Regions from separate parts of the Arthrobacter sp. Ha26 genome, predicted to be linked through region 2. Evidence: riboswitches for the same ligand, from Rfam matches in the RefSeq annotation. Region 2 holds a riboswitch; the other holds the start of a gene.

Region 1 (5,709 bases), on a different contig from region 2:
TCCTTCGTCTTCCCCACCGCTGAGAGCGCTGCCAACCGGTTCGCACTGGCCGAGCTGGCGCCCATTTACACCAGGATCGGCAATCCCACCCAGGAGGCCGTAGAGCAGCGTATCGCCAGCCTCGAAGGCGGCCTGGGGGCGCTGCTCCTGAGCTCCGGGCAGGCCGCCGAGACCTTTGCCATCCTGAACATCGCAGAGGCGGGCGACCACATTGTGGCCAGCCCCAGCCTCTACGGCGGCACGTACAACCTCTTCGCCCATACCTTGAAGAAGTTCGGCATCACAGCGACCTTTGTGGCGGATCCGGACAACCTTGACCAGTGGCGTGAGGCCGTCCAGCCCAACACCAAGCTCTTCTTCGGCGAAGTGGTGTCCAACCCGCGGCAGGACGTCCTGGACATCGAAGGCGTGTCGAAGGTAGCCCATGAGGCCGGCGTGCCCCTGATCGTGGACAACACCTTGTCCACCCCGTACCTCATCCGGCCGCTGGAGTGGGGCGCGGACATCGTGGTGCACTCAGCCACCAAGTACTTGGGCGGACACGGTTCCGCCATAGCCGGCGTGATCGTCGACTCCGGAAAATTCGACTTCGGCAAGGACCCGGAGAAGTTCCCGGGCTTCAATACCCCGGACCCCACCTATAACGGCCTCGTCTACGCCCGGGACCTGGGCGCCGATGGAGCGTTGGGCGCAAACCTGTCGTACATCCTCAAGGCACGCGTTCAGCTGCTGCGCGACCTGGGCTCTGCGGTGTCGCCCTTCAATGCCTTCCTGATCGCCCAGGGCCTGGAGACCCTGAGCCTGCGCGTGGAACGGCACGTCGCTAATGCCACCGAAGTTGCGCGCTGGCTGGAGGCAAGGGACGACGTCGAATCCGTCGCCTACGCGGGTCTGCCCTCCAGCCCCTGGTACGAGCGTGGCCGCAAATACGGCCCCAAGGGTACGGGCGCGATTGTGTCGTTCACCCTTGCCGGCGGCGCGGAGGCCGGCAAGCGCTTCGTGGACGCCCTGGAGCTGCACTCCCACGTGGCAAACATCGGCGACGTCCGTTCCCTGGTGATCCATCCGGCGTCGACCACCCACAGCCAGCTCTCGCCGGAGCAGCAGGTGATTGCCGGCGTCAACCCCGGCCTGGTGCGGCTTTCGGTAGGGATCGAGCACATCGATGACATCCTCGCCGACCTCGAAGCCGGCTTCAGGGCGGCCAAGGAGGCAAGCGGCGCCTGATCCACGGGCCCACCAAAGGCGGCAAGCCGGGGAAGTCATAACCAGTCACACTCTTGGCGGCAGGCCGGGGCTGTTTCGTACACTCGATGCAGGTCATGAGTGCCAGTGACAGCCCCGGCTTGCTGGCCGGCAACCCTCCTTTCGCGGCGGGGTGCCCCGGGTGAAGACCTGGCCTGCCGGTCAGACGACGGCGGGCAAGCGCGTAGAAGAGGTCTTGCCATGACGGTTACCGTTACCCGTACCACCGTTCCCGAGCACGGAATTGTCCGCTATGCCTCCATCGGGGGACTGAAGCTCGAGGCAGGCGGCTACCTGCCGGATATCACCCTTGCCTACGAAACCTGGGGCACACTCAATGAGGACGGCAGCAATGCCGTCCTGATCGAGCACGCGCTCACGGGCAGCACGCATGTGACCCGGGGGGACACGGATGAGCCGGGCTGGTGGGAACAGCTCGCAGGACCTGGCGCACCCGTGGATACCAACAAATTCTTCGTTGTGTCCATCAACATCGTGGGCGGTTGTTACGGCTCCACCGGGCCGTCGTCGCCCGCGCCGGACGGCAAGCCCTGGGGTTCCCGTTTTCCGCTGGTGACCCTCCGCGACAGCACCGTGGCGGAGGCCCTCCTTGCAGATCAGTTGGGTATCAGCAGCTGGTTTGCCGTGCTGGGCGGGTCCATGGGCGGGGCACGCGCGCTGGAATGGGCTGTGACGTATCCGGAGCGGGTGCAGCGCTGCGCGGTGATCTCGGTGGGTGCAGCGAGCACCGCCGAGCAGATCGCCTTCGCCCAGGCGCAAACGCTCGCCATCCGCCAGGACGCCAACTTCAACGGCGGTGACTACTACGGCGGCCGGCCCCCGGAAGATGGCCTTGCCCTGGCACGGCGGATCGCCCACATCACGTACCGTTCGCCCATGGAGCTGGACGGACGCTTCGGCCGCGAGCCCCAGGCCGCCGAATCGCCCCTCCAGGGCGGGCAGCTCGCGGACCGCGGACGCTACCAGGTGGAAAGCTATTTGGACCACCAGGGCACCAAGCTGGTCCAGCGCTTCGACGCCAACAGCTACATCGCCATCACCGAAGCGCTGATGAGCCATGACATCTGCCGCGGACGCGGACCCCTCGAGCAGACCCTCGCCCGTTCCAATGCCAGCTTCTTCGTGGCGGCCGTGGATTCGGACCGGCTTTACTTCCCGTCCCAATCATTGGAACTGGCCCGGGCCCTGCCTGGCGACGTGGACGTCCACCTCATCGAGGCACCCATCGGGCACGATGGCTTCCTCACTGAAATCGGCCAGCTGGGCAGCCAGCTCCGGGAGCACCTTTCGTCTTAGCCGCGGGTCTCGAATACTCGCATGTGCATTAATGCAGATAGCCTCTGCAGGATTCGGCGTTGAGCTGGGCGTACAGGCAGACCATACTCGTTGGGACCCGGCGGTTTCGTGACCAAAATCACGGGCATCCGCCATTGCCTGTCCCCGTGGTGTCGAAGACGACGCCGAAGGAGTTCACATGAGTACGGAAAGCTCCGCCGCACGGCGGCCAGAGGAAACCGACGTCAAGGCCTCAGGCCTAAAGAAAGTCGTCACGGCCTCCATGGCCGGCACAGTTGTTGAGTGGTACGAGTTCTTCCTCTATGCCTCGGCCGCCACCCTGGTGTTCGGCAAAATGTTCTTCCCCAATTCAGGCACCGAACTGGATGGCATCATCGCCGCATTCGTCACCTATGCGGTTGGCTTCGTGGCCCGCCCCATCGGCGGCATCGTCTTCGGCCACTTCGGGGACAAGTTCGGCCGCAAGCAGTTGCTGCAGCTCAGCATCATCCTGGTGGGTGTCTCCACCTTCCTTATGGGGTGCCTGCCCTCCTTCGCCCAGATCGGCTACTGGGCCCCGGCGCTCCTGGTGTTCCTGCGCTTCGTGCAGGGCTTCGCCGTCGGCGGCGAGTGGGGTGGCGCCGTGCTGCTGGTTGCCGAGCACAGTCCCAACAAGTCCCGCGGGTTCTGGTCCAGCTGGCCGCAGTCAGCGGTGCCGATGGGCAACCTCCTGGCCACCGGCGTGCTGTTCACCCTCTCGGCCACGCTTTCGCAGGAAGCATTCCTCGGCTGGGGCTGGCGCGTCGCCTTCTGGCTCTCAGCCGTGATCGTGATCGTTGGCTACTACATCCGCACCAAGGTCCAGGATGCCCCGATCTTCATCGAAGCCCGCAAGGAGGTCACCGTAGAGAAGAAGGGCTACGGTGTGGGCGAAGTCTTCCGCCGCTACCCCCGCGGAGTCTTTACCGCCATGGGTCTGCGCTTCGCCGAGAACATCCTGTACTACCTCGTGGTGACGTTCTCCATCACCTACCTGAAGGTCATCGTCCAGACCGACACCTCCCGCATCCTCCTGCTGCTGCTCGTGGCACACTTCGTCCACTTCTGCGCCGTACCCCTGGTGGGCAAGATGTCGGACGCGTTCGGCCGGCGGCCGGTCTACATGGCAGGTGCCATCCTCGGCGGAACCTGGGGCTTCTTCGCTTTCCCCATGATGGACACCGGCAACGACGTCGTCATCCTCGCCGCCATCACCATCGGCCTGCTGTTCCACGCGCTGATGTACGCAGGCCAGCCGTCCATCATGGCCGAAATGTTCCCAACGCGGATGCGGTACTCGGGCGTTTCACTCGGCTACCAGGTGACCTCCATCGTGGCCGGATCGTTGGCACCGATCATCGCCACGGCGCTCCTCAGCAGCTTCAAGTCCTCCCTCCCGGTAGCGCTGTACCTGCTGGCCGCCTGCATCGTCACCGCAATCGCGGTGTTCTTCCTCCGGGAGACCCGCGGCATCTCCCTGCGGGATGTGGACGCAGCCGACGCGCAGGGCACCGCCGACCTGCTCGCAGCCGCCAAGAAATAGGCAACGGCAGCACAAGAATCACCCAGCACGCCAGCTGCCCGGACCCGCAATCAAGCAGGCCCGGGCAGTTGGGCGTCCCGTACCCTCCGAGAAGAAGTCAGGATTTCCCATGAAGGCAGCCGTCCTCTACTCCACCGTCCCGTCCGGAACGAGTTACACCGAAGCGCGCGCCCTGAGGGTCGAGGAGCTGGACCGGCCGGAACCCCGCGCCGGGGAGTTGGGAATCACCATCACCTACTCGAGCCTGTGCCACTCGGACCTGTCAGTGGTGGATGGCTCCCGCGTCCGGCCCCTTCCTATGGCGCTGGGTCATGAGGCGGTGGGACGGGTTGCCGCAGTGGGTGAAGGCGTCACTGATGTTTCCCCCGGGGACCACGTGGTCCTGGTTTTCGTCCCCAGCTGTAGTGGCTGCCGTGCCTGCCTGGCGGGCCGCCCGGCGCTGTGCCACCGTGCGGCGGAAGTTAACGGGTCGGGGGACCTCCTGCACGGTGAGGCCCTGCTGAGGACGCCCGCGGGGGAGAGGATCAACCACCACCTGGGGGTCTCGGCGTTCGCCGACTACGCGGTGGTGGCCCGGGAATCAGTGGTGGTGATTGACGACGACGTCCCGGACACTGTTGCGGCAATGTTCGGTTGCGCCGTGCTCACCGGGATGGGAGCTGTCCTCAACACGGCAGCCGTCCAGCCCGGCCAGTCTGTAGCTGTCTTCGGACTGGGCGCCGTGGGGCTTTCGGCCGTGATGGCCGCGGCGCTCGCCGGCGCCTCCTCCGTGATCGCCATTGATCCAAACGCCGGTAAGCACGGGCTGGCGCTGAAGTGCGGGGCAACCGCCGTGGGCACCCCGGACGACGCTTCCCGACTGATCCGAGAGGCTGCCGGCGACGGCGTGGACACCGCCATCGAAGCTGTGGGTTCAGCCCGGGTTATCGCGTCATGCCTGGAACACGTAACGCGCGGCGGGGCCGTGGTTTCGGTCGGACTGCCGCACCCCACGGCTGAACTGACAGTGCCCGCGCTCCAGTTCGCGGGGGCGGGCAAGCGGCTGCTGGGCTCGTACATGGGCGACGCTGTTCCGGGCCGGGACATTCCCCTGTACCTGGAGTACTGGCGCGGGGGCCGGCTTCCCGTTGAGCTGCTGCACACCGATACCCGGCCGCTTGATGAGATCAACGAAGGCCTCGACGCCCTCGCCGCGGGGCGGGTGGTGAGGCGTCTCTTCCAGGCCTGACGGCGAAGCAGGATGCCCGGAGCCTAGGCAGACAGCAGGTCCTGGCGTTCCGCCACTTCTTCCTTCAGCGCAGCGATCACGGCCCGCACCCGGGCCGAGCGGAGCGATTCAGGCCGGGCCACCGCCCAGATGGGCACCTGGCGCTGGAACGCGTCCGGAAGCACCGGAACGAACTCCGGATCCAATGCCACCATAAAGTTCGGCAGCAGCCCGATGCCGGCGCCGCGGCGCACCGCCTCGACCTGGGCGAAGATGCTCGTTGCCTGGAAGCTGGACTTCGGCATCGGCAGTTGCGAGGACCGGTGGCCCAGTTCGGCAACCTGAAGTGCCGACTCGACGTAAGAGACGAAGCTGTGCT
Region 2 (5,709 bases):
CGGCCTGGTGATCCGGCCCGCCAGGCTGCACGCCGGCGTCGTCCACAGCTACGCGGACCACCGCATGGCCACCGCCGGAGCCATCCTTGGCCTGGCCGTGGAAGGGGTGCAGGTGGAGGACATCGCCACCACCGCCAAGACCATGCCGGACTTTCCCCGGCTGTGGGCAGACATGCTCGCCCAGACTGGCCCCTCCGATGCCGGAGCGGAAGGTTCAGCCGGTGGCGCGCGGCACTGACTCCTGGGACGAATCGGATGTCCGCATCCGGCCCAGCAAAAAGGGCTCCAGGCCCCGCACCAAGGACCGGCCAAGCCACGATGACGCGGTCACGGGCCGCATCGTTACCGTTGACCGTGGCCGGTACACGGCAGTGGTGGGTGAAGACTCGGGCTACGAGCGCGTTGTTATTGCCGCACGCGCCCGCGAACTGCGCCGCAACCCGGTAGTGGCCGGCGACTTTGTTTCGCTCGTGGGTGACGTTTCCGGCGACCCCCACACCCTGGCCCGTCTGGTGAAAATCCAGGACCGTAAAACCCTCTTGCGGCGCAGCGCCGACGATACAGATCCTGTGGAACGGGCAGTGGTGGCCAACGCCGACCAGCTTGTGATCGTTGTGGCTGCAGCGAACCCCGAGCCGCGCACCGGCTTCATCGACCGCGCCCTGGTGGCTGCCTACGACGCCCGGATCGAACCGATCCTGCTGGTCACCAAGGCGGACGTCAAGGATCCCGCGGAACTGTTGGCCAACTACGAGCACCTGGACTTCCCTGTCATCATCAGCCGGACGGCGGATTCTGCGGCTTCAGGCATCGATGCCCGCTCAGACGATGGTCTGTCGGCACGCCTGGACAGCACAGCCGTGGCGGAGCTGCGGGGCTACCTGGACGGAAAGGTCACCGTGATGCTCGGGCATTCCGGTGTGGGGAAATCCACCATGGTGAACGCGCTGACAGGGGCCGAGCGTGCCACCGGCGGCGTCAACGCCGTGACCGGACGCGGCCGCCACACGTCATCGTCCGCCCTGGCGCTTCGATTGTCCGATGCACCTCCGGGCAGCTGGATCATCGATACCCCGGGCATCCGCTCCTTCGGCCTGGCCCACGTGGACCCGGACCGGATCCTGCGCTCCTTCCCGGACCTCTTCCCGGGCATCGAGGACTGCGAACGGGGCTGCAAACATACCGCCACTGCGGTGAATTGCGGCCTGGACGCCTGGGTGGCGGGCGGCCATGCCGGAGCCACCGGGGAAGCGCGGCTGGCATCCCTCCGCCGGCTCCTCGGCACCGATCCCCGCATGGAGGCCCAGGAGACCAAGGAGCTTGGCAGCGTCAACTGACAACGCCGATCTCCCAGCAGAACCGCGAGCAGACGGTAGTTTGGAACCATGATCCAACCCGCTTCAAGCTACAACGATGACCTGCGCCTGGCCCATGTCCTGGCCGACTCCGTGGATGACCAGACCATGAGCCGCTTCAAGGCCCTGGACCTCCAGGTGGAGACCAAGCCGGACCTGACGCCGGTCACCGACGCGGACAAGGCCGCCGAAGAAGCCATCCGCGGCCAGCTTTCCCGTTCCCGGCCACGCGACGCCGTGCTCGGCGAGGAGTTCGGCAGCACCGGGCACGGGTCGCGCCGCTGGATCATCGATCCCATTGACGGCACCAAGAACTTTGTCCGCGGCGTCCCGGTCTGGGCCACCCTGATTGCGCTCGTGGATGAAGGCGAGCCGGTAGTGGGTGTGGTCAGCGCCCCTGCCCTGGGCAAGCGCTGGTGGGCCGCCAAGGGCATGGGCGCCTACATGGGCCGTTCCCTCGCTGCGGCCACGCGGCTGCGGGTATCCAACGTGGCCAAGCTCTCCGACGCCTCACTGTCCTACTCCAGCCTCAGCGGCTGGAAAGAGCGCGGCAACCTTGACAACTTCCTGGGGCTCACCGAGGATGTGTGGCGGACCCGGGCCTACGGCGATTTCTGGTCCTACTGCATGGTGGCAGAGGGCTCAGTGGACATCGCGTGCGAACCTGAGCTGAACCTTTACGACATGGCCGCACTGGTGCCCATCGTGGTGGAAGCCGGCGGACGCTTCACCTCCCTGGAAGGGGAAGACGGACCCTTCGGCGGTAACGCGCTGGCCACTAACTCCATCCTGCACTCCGAGGTACTCCGCCGGTTGAACCCGGACCTGGACGACCTCCTCTGAAGCAACAGCACCGAAGAATCAGCGGCGGGCGGCTCCTCAAGGAGGCGCCCGCCGTCGGTTCTTCGGGAAAAAGGCCCGCTTTTCACCCGCCCGTAACAATCCGCTTAACATTCCTGCCGGCTTCAAACCTTCCTGCCCCATGTCCTACGCTCTTAAGCAGGTCACGAGTGCCAGCGCGAAACCCCGGTTTGCTGGCCGGCAACCCTCCAACCGCGGTGGGGTGCCCCGGGTGACGACCAGGCCGGTCCGGAAGGGATACGGCAAGCGCGGATTCCCGGTAGCGGGAGTCCTTTCCAAAGTGAGGTCTTTCGTGACGACTGCCACCGTCTCCCCCAACGCCACTACCGCGCCCGGCACTCCCGTGCCTGAAGCAGCCCGGCCCGGGACCATCTTTGATGCCCGCCGTGCCGCCGCCGGCCGTCCGCTGTCCGCCGTCACCGGCGCTGAGATCCAGGCGCCGCTGATCCAGGGCGGCCACATCCGCTACGCCAACCTCGACTATGGCGCCTCCGCTCCGGCCCTGTCGGTGGTCTCGGCATACCTGAACGAGATCCTGCCGTTTTACGCCAGCGTCCACCGCGGCGCCGGTTACGCGTCCCAGATCAGCACCTCCGTCTACGAAAACGCGCGGAATATCGTCCGGGAGTTTGTGGGCGGACGCCGGGACGACTCCGTGATCTTCACGCGGAACACCACCGACTCGCTCAACCTGCTGGCCGGCTGCCTGCCCGTCACGGAGGGCCGGCCGGACGGGGATGTCCTCTACCTGGACATCGAGCACCACGCCAACCTGCTGCCTTGGCAGGGTGTCCCGCACCGCAGCATCGTTGCTGCGGACACCATCAAAGGCACCATCGACGCCGTCCGTGCAGAGCTGGCGCAGGGCGGCGTAAGCCTGCTCGCCGTCACCGGCGCGTCGAACGTCACGGGCGAGATCCTTCCCATCCGCGCCCTGGCCGCTTTGGCCCACGAGCACGGCGCACGGATTGTGGTTGACGCCGCCCAGCTGGCACCGCACCGCCGGATCGACATAGCCACGGACGACGTCGACTACCTCGCCTTCTCCGGCCACAAGCTCTACGCGCCCTTCGGTGCCGGCGTGCTGGTGGGCCGCTCCGACTGGCTCGATGCCGGAACGCCGCACCTCGCCGGCGGCGGCGCCGTCAAGGAAGCAAGGCTCGACGGCGTCAGCTGGGCCACCGGGCCGGCCCGCCATGAGGGCGGGTCACCCAACGTGCTGGGCGCGGCGACGCTGGCCCGTGCCACGCAGGTGATCGCCGGGCTGGACCAGGAGCAGTGGCACGCCCACGAATCGGCCATCCGTTCCTTCCTGGTGGAAGGCCTGCAGCAGATCGACGGCGTCACGGTGCACCAGATCTTCAAGGACACCAACCCGGATACAGACACTATCGGCGTGGTCAACTTCTCGGTGGAAGGCTACGACGCCGGGCTGGTGGCAGCCTATTTGTCCGCCGAACACGGCGTTGGGCTGCGCGACGGCCGCTTCTGCGCCCACCCGCTGTTAAAGCGCCTGGGTTTGCCGTCCGGATCGCTGCGCGCCAGCTTCGGCGTCGGCTCCCGCCTGGAGGACGCAGAGCGTCTCCTTGCCGGCATCACGGCGCTGCGCAACAACGGGCTGGGCTGGGACTACGTGGTGGACGCCGGGCGCTGGGTTCCTGCAAACGACACTCGGACCTACCCGCATTGGGCTCCCAACACCCCGGGAACCGCCGGGGCTGCTCCCTGCATTGACGATTAGGCACTTGCGGTAAATTCGAAGGATACCCAAGGGCAACAATCGAAGGAGGCCACACGTGGTACGGGGTGGCCCCAGGCTTGACCACGGACGGCGGCGGGAACTCGGCCAGAGCTTCCAGGACGGCGGCCGGCACTACCAGGAAGTCCGCCCGGGCTACCCTGAAGAATCGGCGCAGTGGCTGGTTCCCGCCGGAGCCCGGGATGCCTTGGACGCCGGCGCCGGCACCGGAAAATTCACCGAACTCCTGCTTGGCATGGGACTCTCCGTCACGGCAGTGGACCCCTCCGCGGACATGCTCGAACAGCTGCGGGCGCACTACCCCGCTGCCACGGCCGTCCAGGCCACGGCAGAGGAGACCGGCCTGCCCGAGGCCACCTTCGACGTCGTCAGCGTTGCCCAGGCCTGGCACTGGTGCGACGCGTTGGAAGCAAGCCGCGAGCTGGCGCGCGTCCTGCGTCCGCAGGGAACACTGGGACTCATCTGGAACCAGCTGGACACCTCGGTTCCGTGGGTTCACCGGCTGTCCCGGATCATGCACGCCGGAGATGTCTACAAGCCGGATTTCCGTCCCCACGTGGGGCCGGAATTCCGTGATCTTGAGGGCCACGTGACGCATTGGCAAGACCGGGTCACCACCACCGATCTGGTGGAGCTGACGAAGTCGCGGAGCTATTACCTGCGGGCGGGCGAAACCACCCGCGCGAAGGTGCTGGCCAACCTGGACTGGTATCTGCACGAGCACCTGGGCCATAGCCTGGATGAAGAGCTCGAACTCCCCTATCTCACGCTCACGTGGCGGGCCATCAAAGCGTAACGGCGGGCGGTCAACGGGTAGGCTAGGTACTGTGAAGACCAGCGCGCCCTCCTCCTCCATCGAGGATTACGTCAAGGTCATCTACTCATTCACTGAATGGCAGGACAAGCCCATCACGTCCTCCCAGCTGGCCCAGCGCCTGGGCGTGGCCAATTCCTCGGTGTCCGAAATGGTCCGGAAGCTCAAGGACCAGGGCCTGGTGGACCATAAGCCCTACAGCGCTATCACTCTTACGGACCAGGGCGTCCGGCTGGCACTGTCCATGGTGCGCCGCCACCGCCTGATCGAGACCTACCTTGTCCAGCAGCTGGGCTACAGCTGGGACGAGGTCCACGACGAAGCTGAACTGCTGGAGCACGCTGTTTCCGACACGTTCATTGAACGCGTCGCAGCCAAACTCGGAGACCCGCAGCGCGACCCCCATGGCGACCCGATCCCCACAGCCGAGGGCACAGTCATGATGCCCCGCGCCCACCTGCTCGGGGAACTGGACCAGGGGCACACCGGCAGGATCACCCGGATCAGCGACGAAAACCCGGACCTGCTCCGCTACCTTTCCGCCGAGGAGATAGACCTCGACGCCGAAGTGGAGGTGGTGGGCCGCAAGCCGTTCGGTGGTGCCCTGGTGGTGCGGATCCGGAACTCGGGCAGGACCAGGGATTACGATTTGGCCGATGAAATCACGTCTGCCCTGTGGGTGCACAGCGACCATCCCCACCCGGGCTGCCTGCTCGGGGAGAGCTGAATGACGCCTGCCGGCAGACCGGCGGTCCGCGCCTGGGTCGCTGTTGCCATCGGAGGCCTGCTCGGTACTGAACTGCGGTACGGGCTGGGGCTCGCGTTCCCGGATGTACCGGGCTCCGTACCGTGGGCAACCCTGTGGATCAACATGGGTGGAAGCTTTGTGCTGGCGTTGCTGACTACGGTGTGGATGGCCC

The links. Region 2 has a riboswitch for S-adenosylmethionine ahead of AC5RVY_RS18770 (aminotransferase class V-fold PLP-dependent enzyme). Riboswitches for the same ligand answer to the same signal wherever they lie in the genome.
Region 1: it holds a riboswitch for S-adenosylmethionine, as region 2 does, so the genes downstream of both, metX (homoserine O-acetyltransferase MetX) here and AC5RVY_RS18770 (aminotransferase class V-fold PLP-dependent enzyme) in region 2, are expected to answer to the same signal.

Annotation. Positions count from the first base shown of each region.
Region 1 covers NZ_JBNHGX010000004.1:253,580-259,288, forward strand. The annotation lists gene AC5RVY_RS11845 (bifunctional o-acetylhomoserine/o-acetylserine sulfhydrylase) at 1-1,227, shown strand, start outside; SAM riboswitch class IV at 1,319-1,434, shown strand; gene metX (homoserine O-acetyltransferase MetX) at 1,447-2,562, shown strand; gene AC5RVY_RS11855 (MFS transporter) at 2,741-4,123, shown strand; gene AC5RVY_RS11860 (zinc-binding dehydrogenase) at 4,233-5,351, shown strand; gene AC5RVY_RS11865 (LysR family transcriptional regulator) at 5,375-5,709, opposite strand, start outside.
Region 2 covers NZ_JBNHGX010000011.1:20,300-26,008, forward strand. The annotation lists gene aroA (3-phosphoshikimate 1-carboxyvinyltransferase) at 1-238, shown strand, start outside; gene rsgA (ribosome small subunit-dependent GTPase A) at 222-1,337, shown strand; gene hisN (histidinol-phosphatase) at 1,386-2,198, shown strand; SAM riboswitch class IV at 2,358-2,471, shown strand; gene AC5RVY_RS18770 (aminotransferase class V-fold PLP-dependent enzyme) at 2,560-3,957, shown strand; gene AC5RVY_RS18775 (class I SAM-dependent methyltransferase) at 4,013-4,771, shown strand; gene AC5RVY_RS18780 (metal-dependent transcriptional regulator) at 4,803-5,516, shown strand; gene AC5RVY_RS18785 (fluoride efflux transporter FluC) at 5,517-5,709, shown strand, end outside.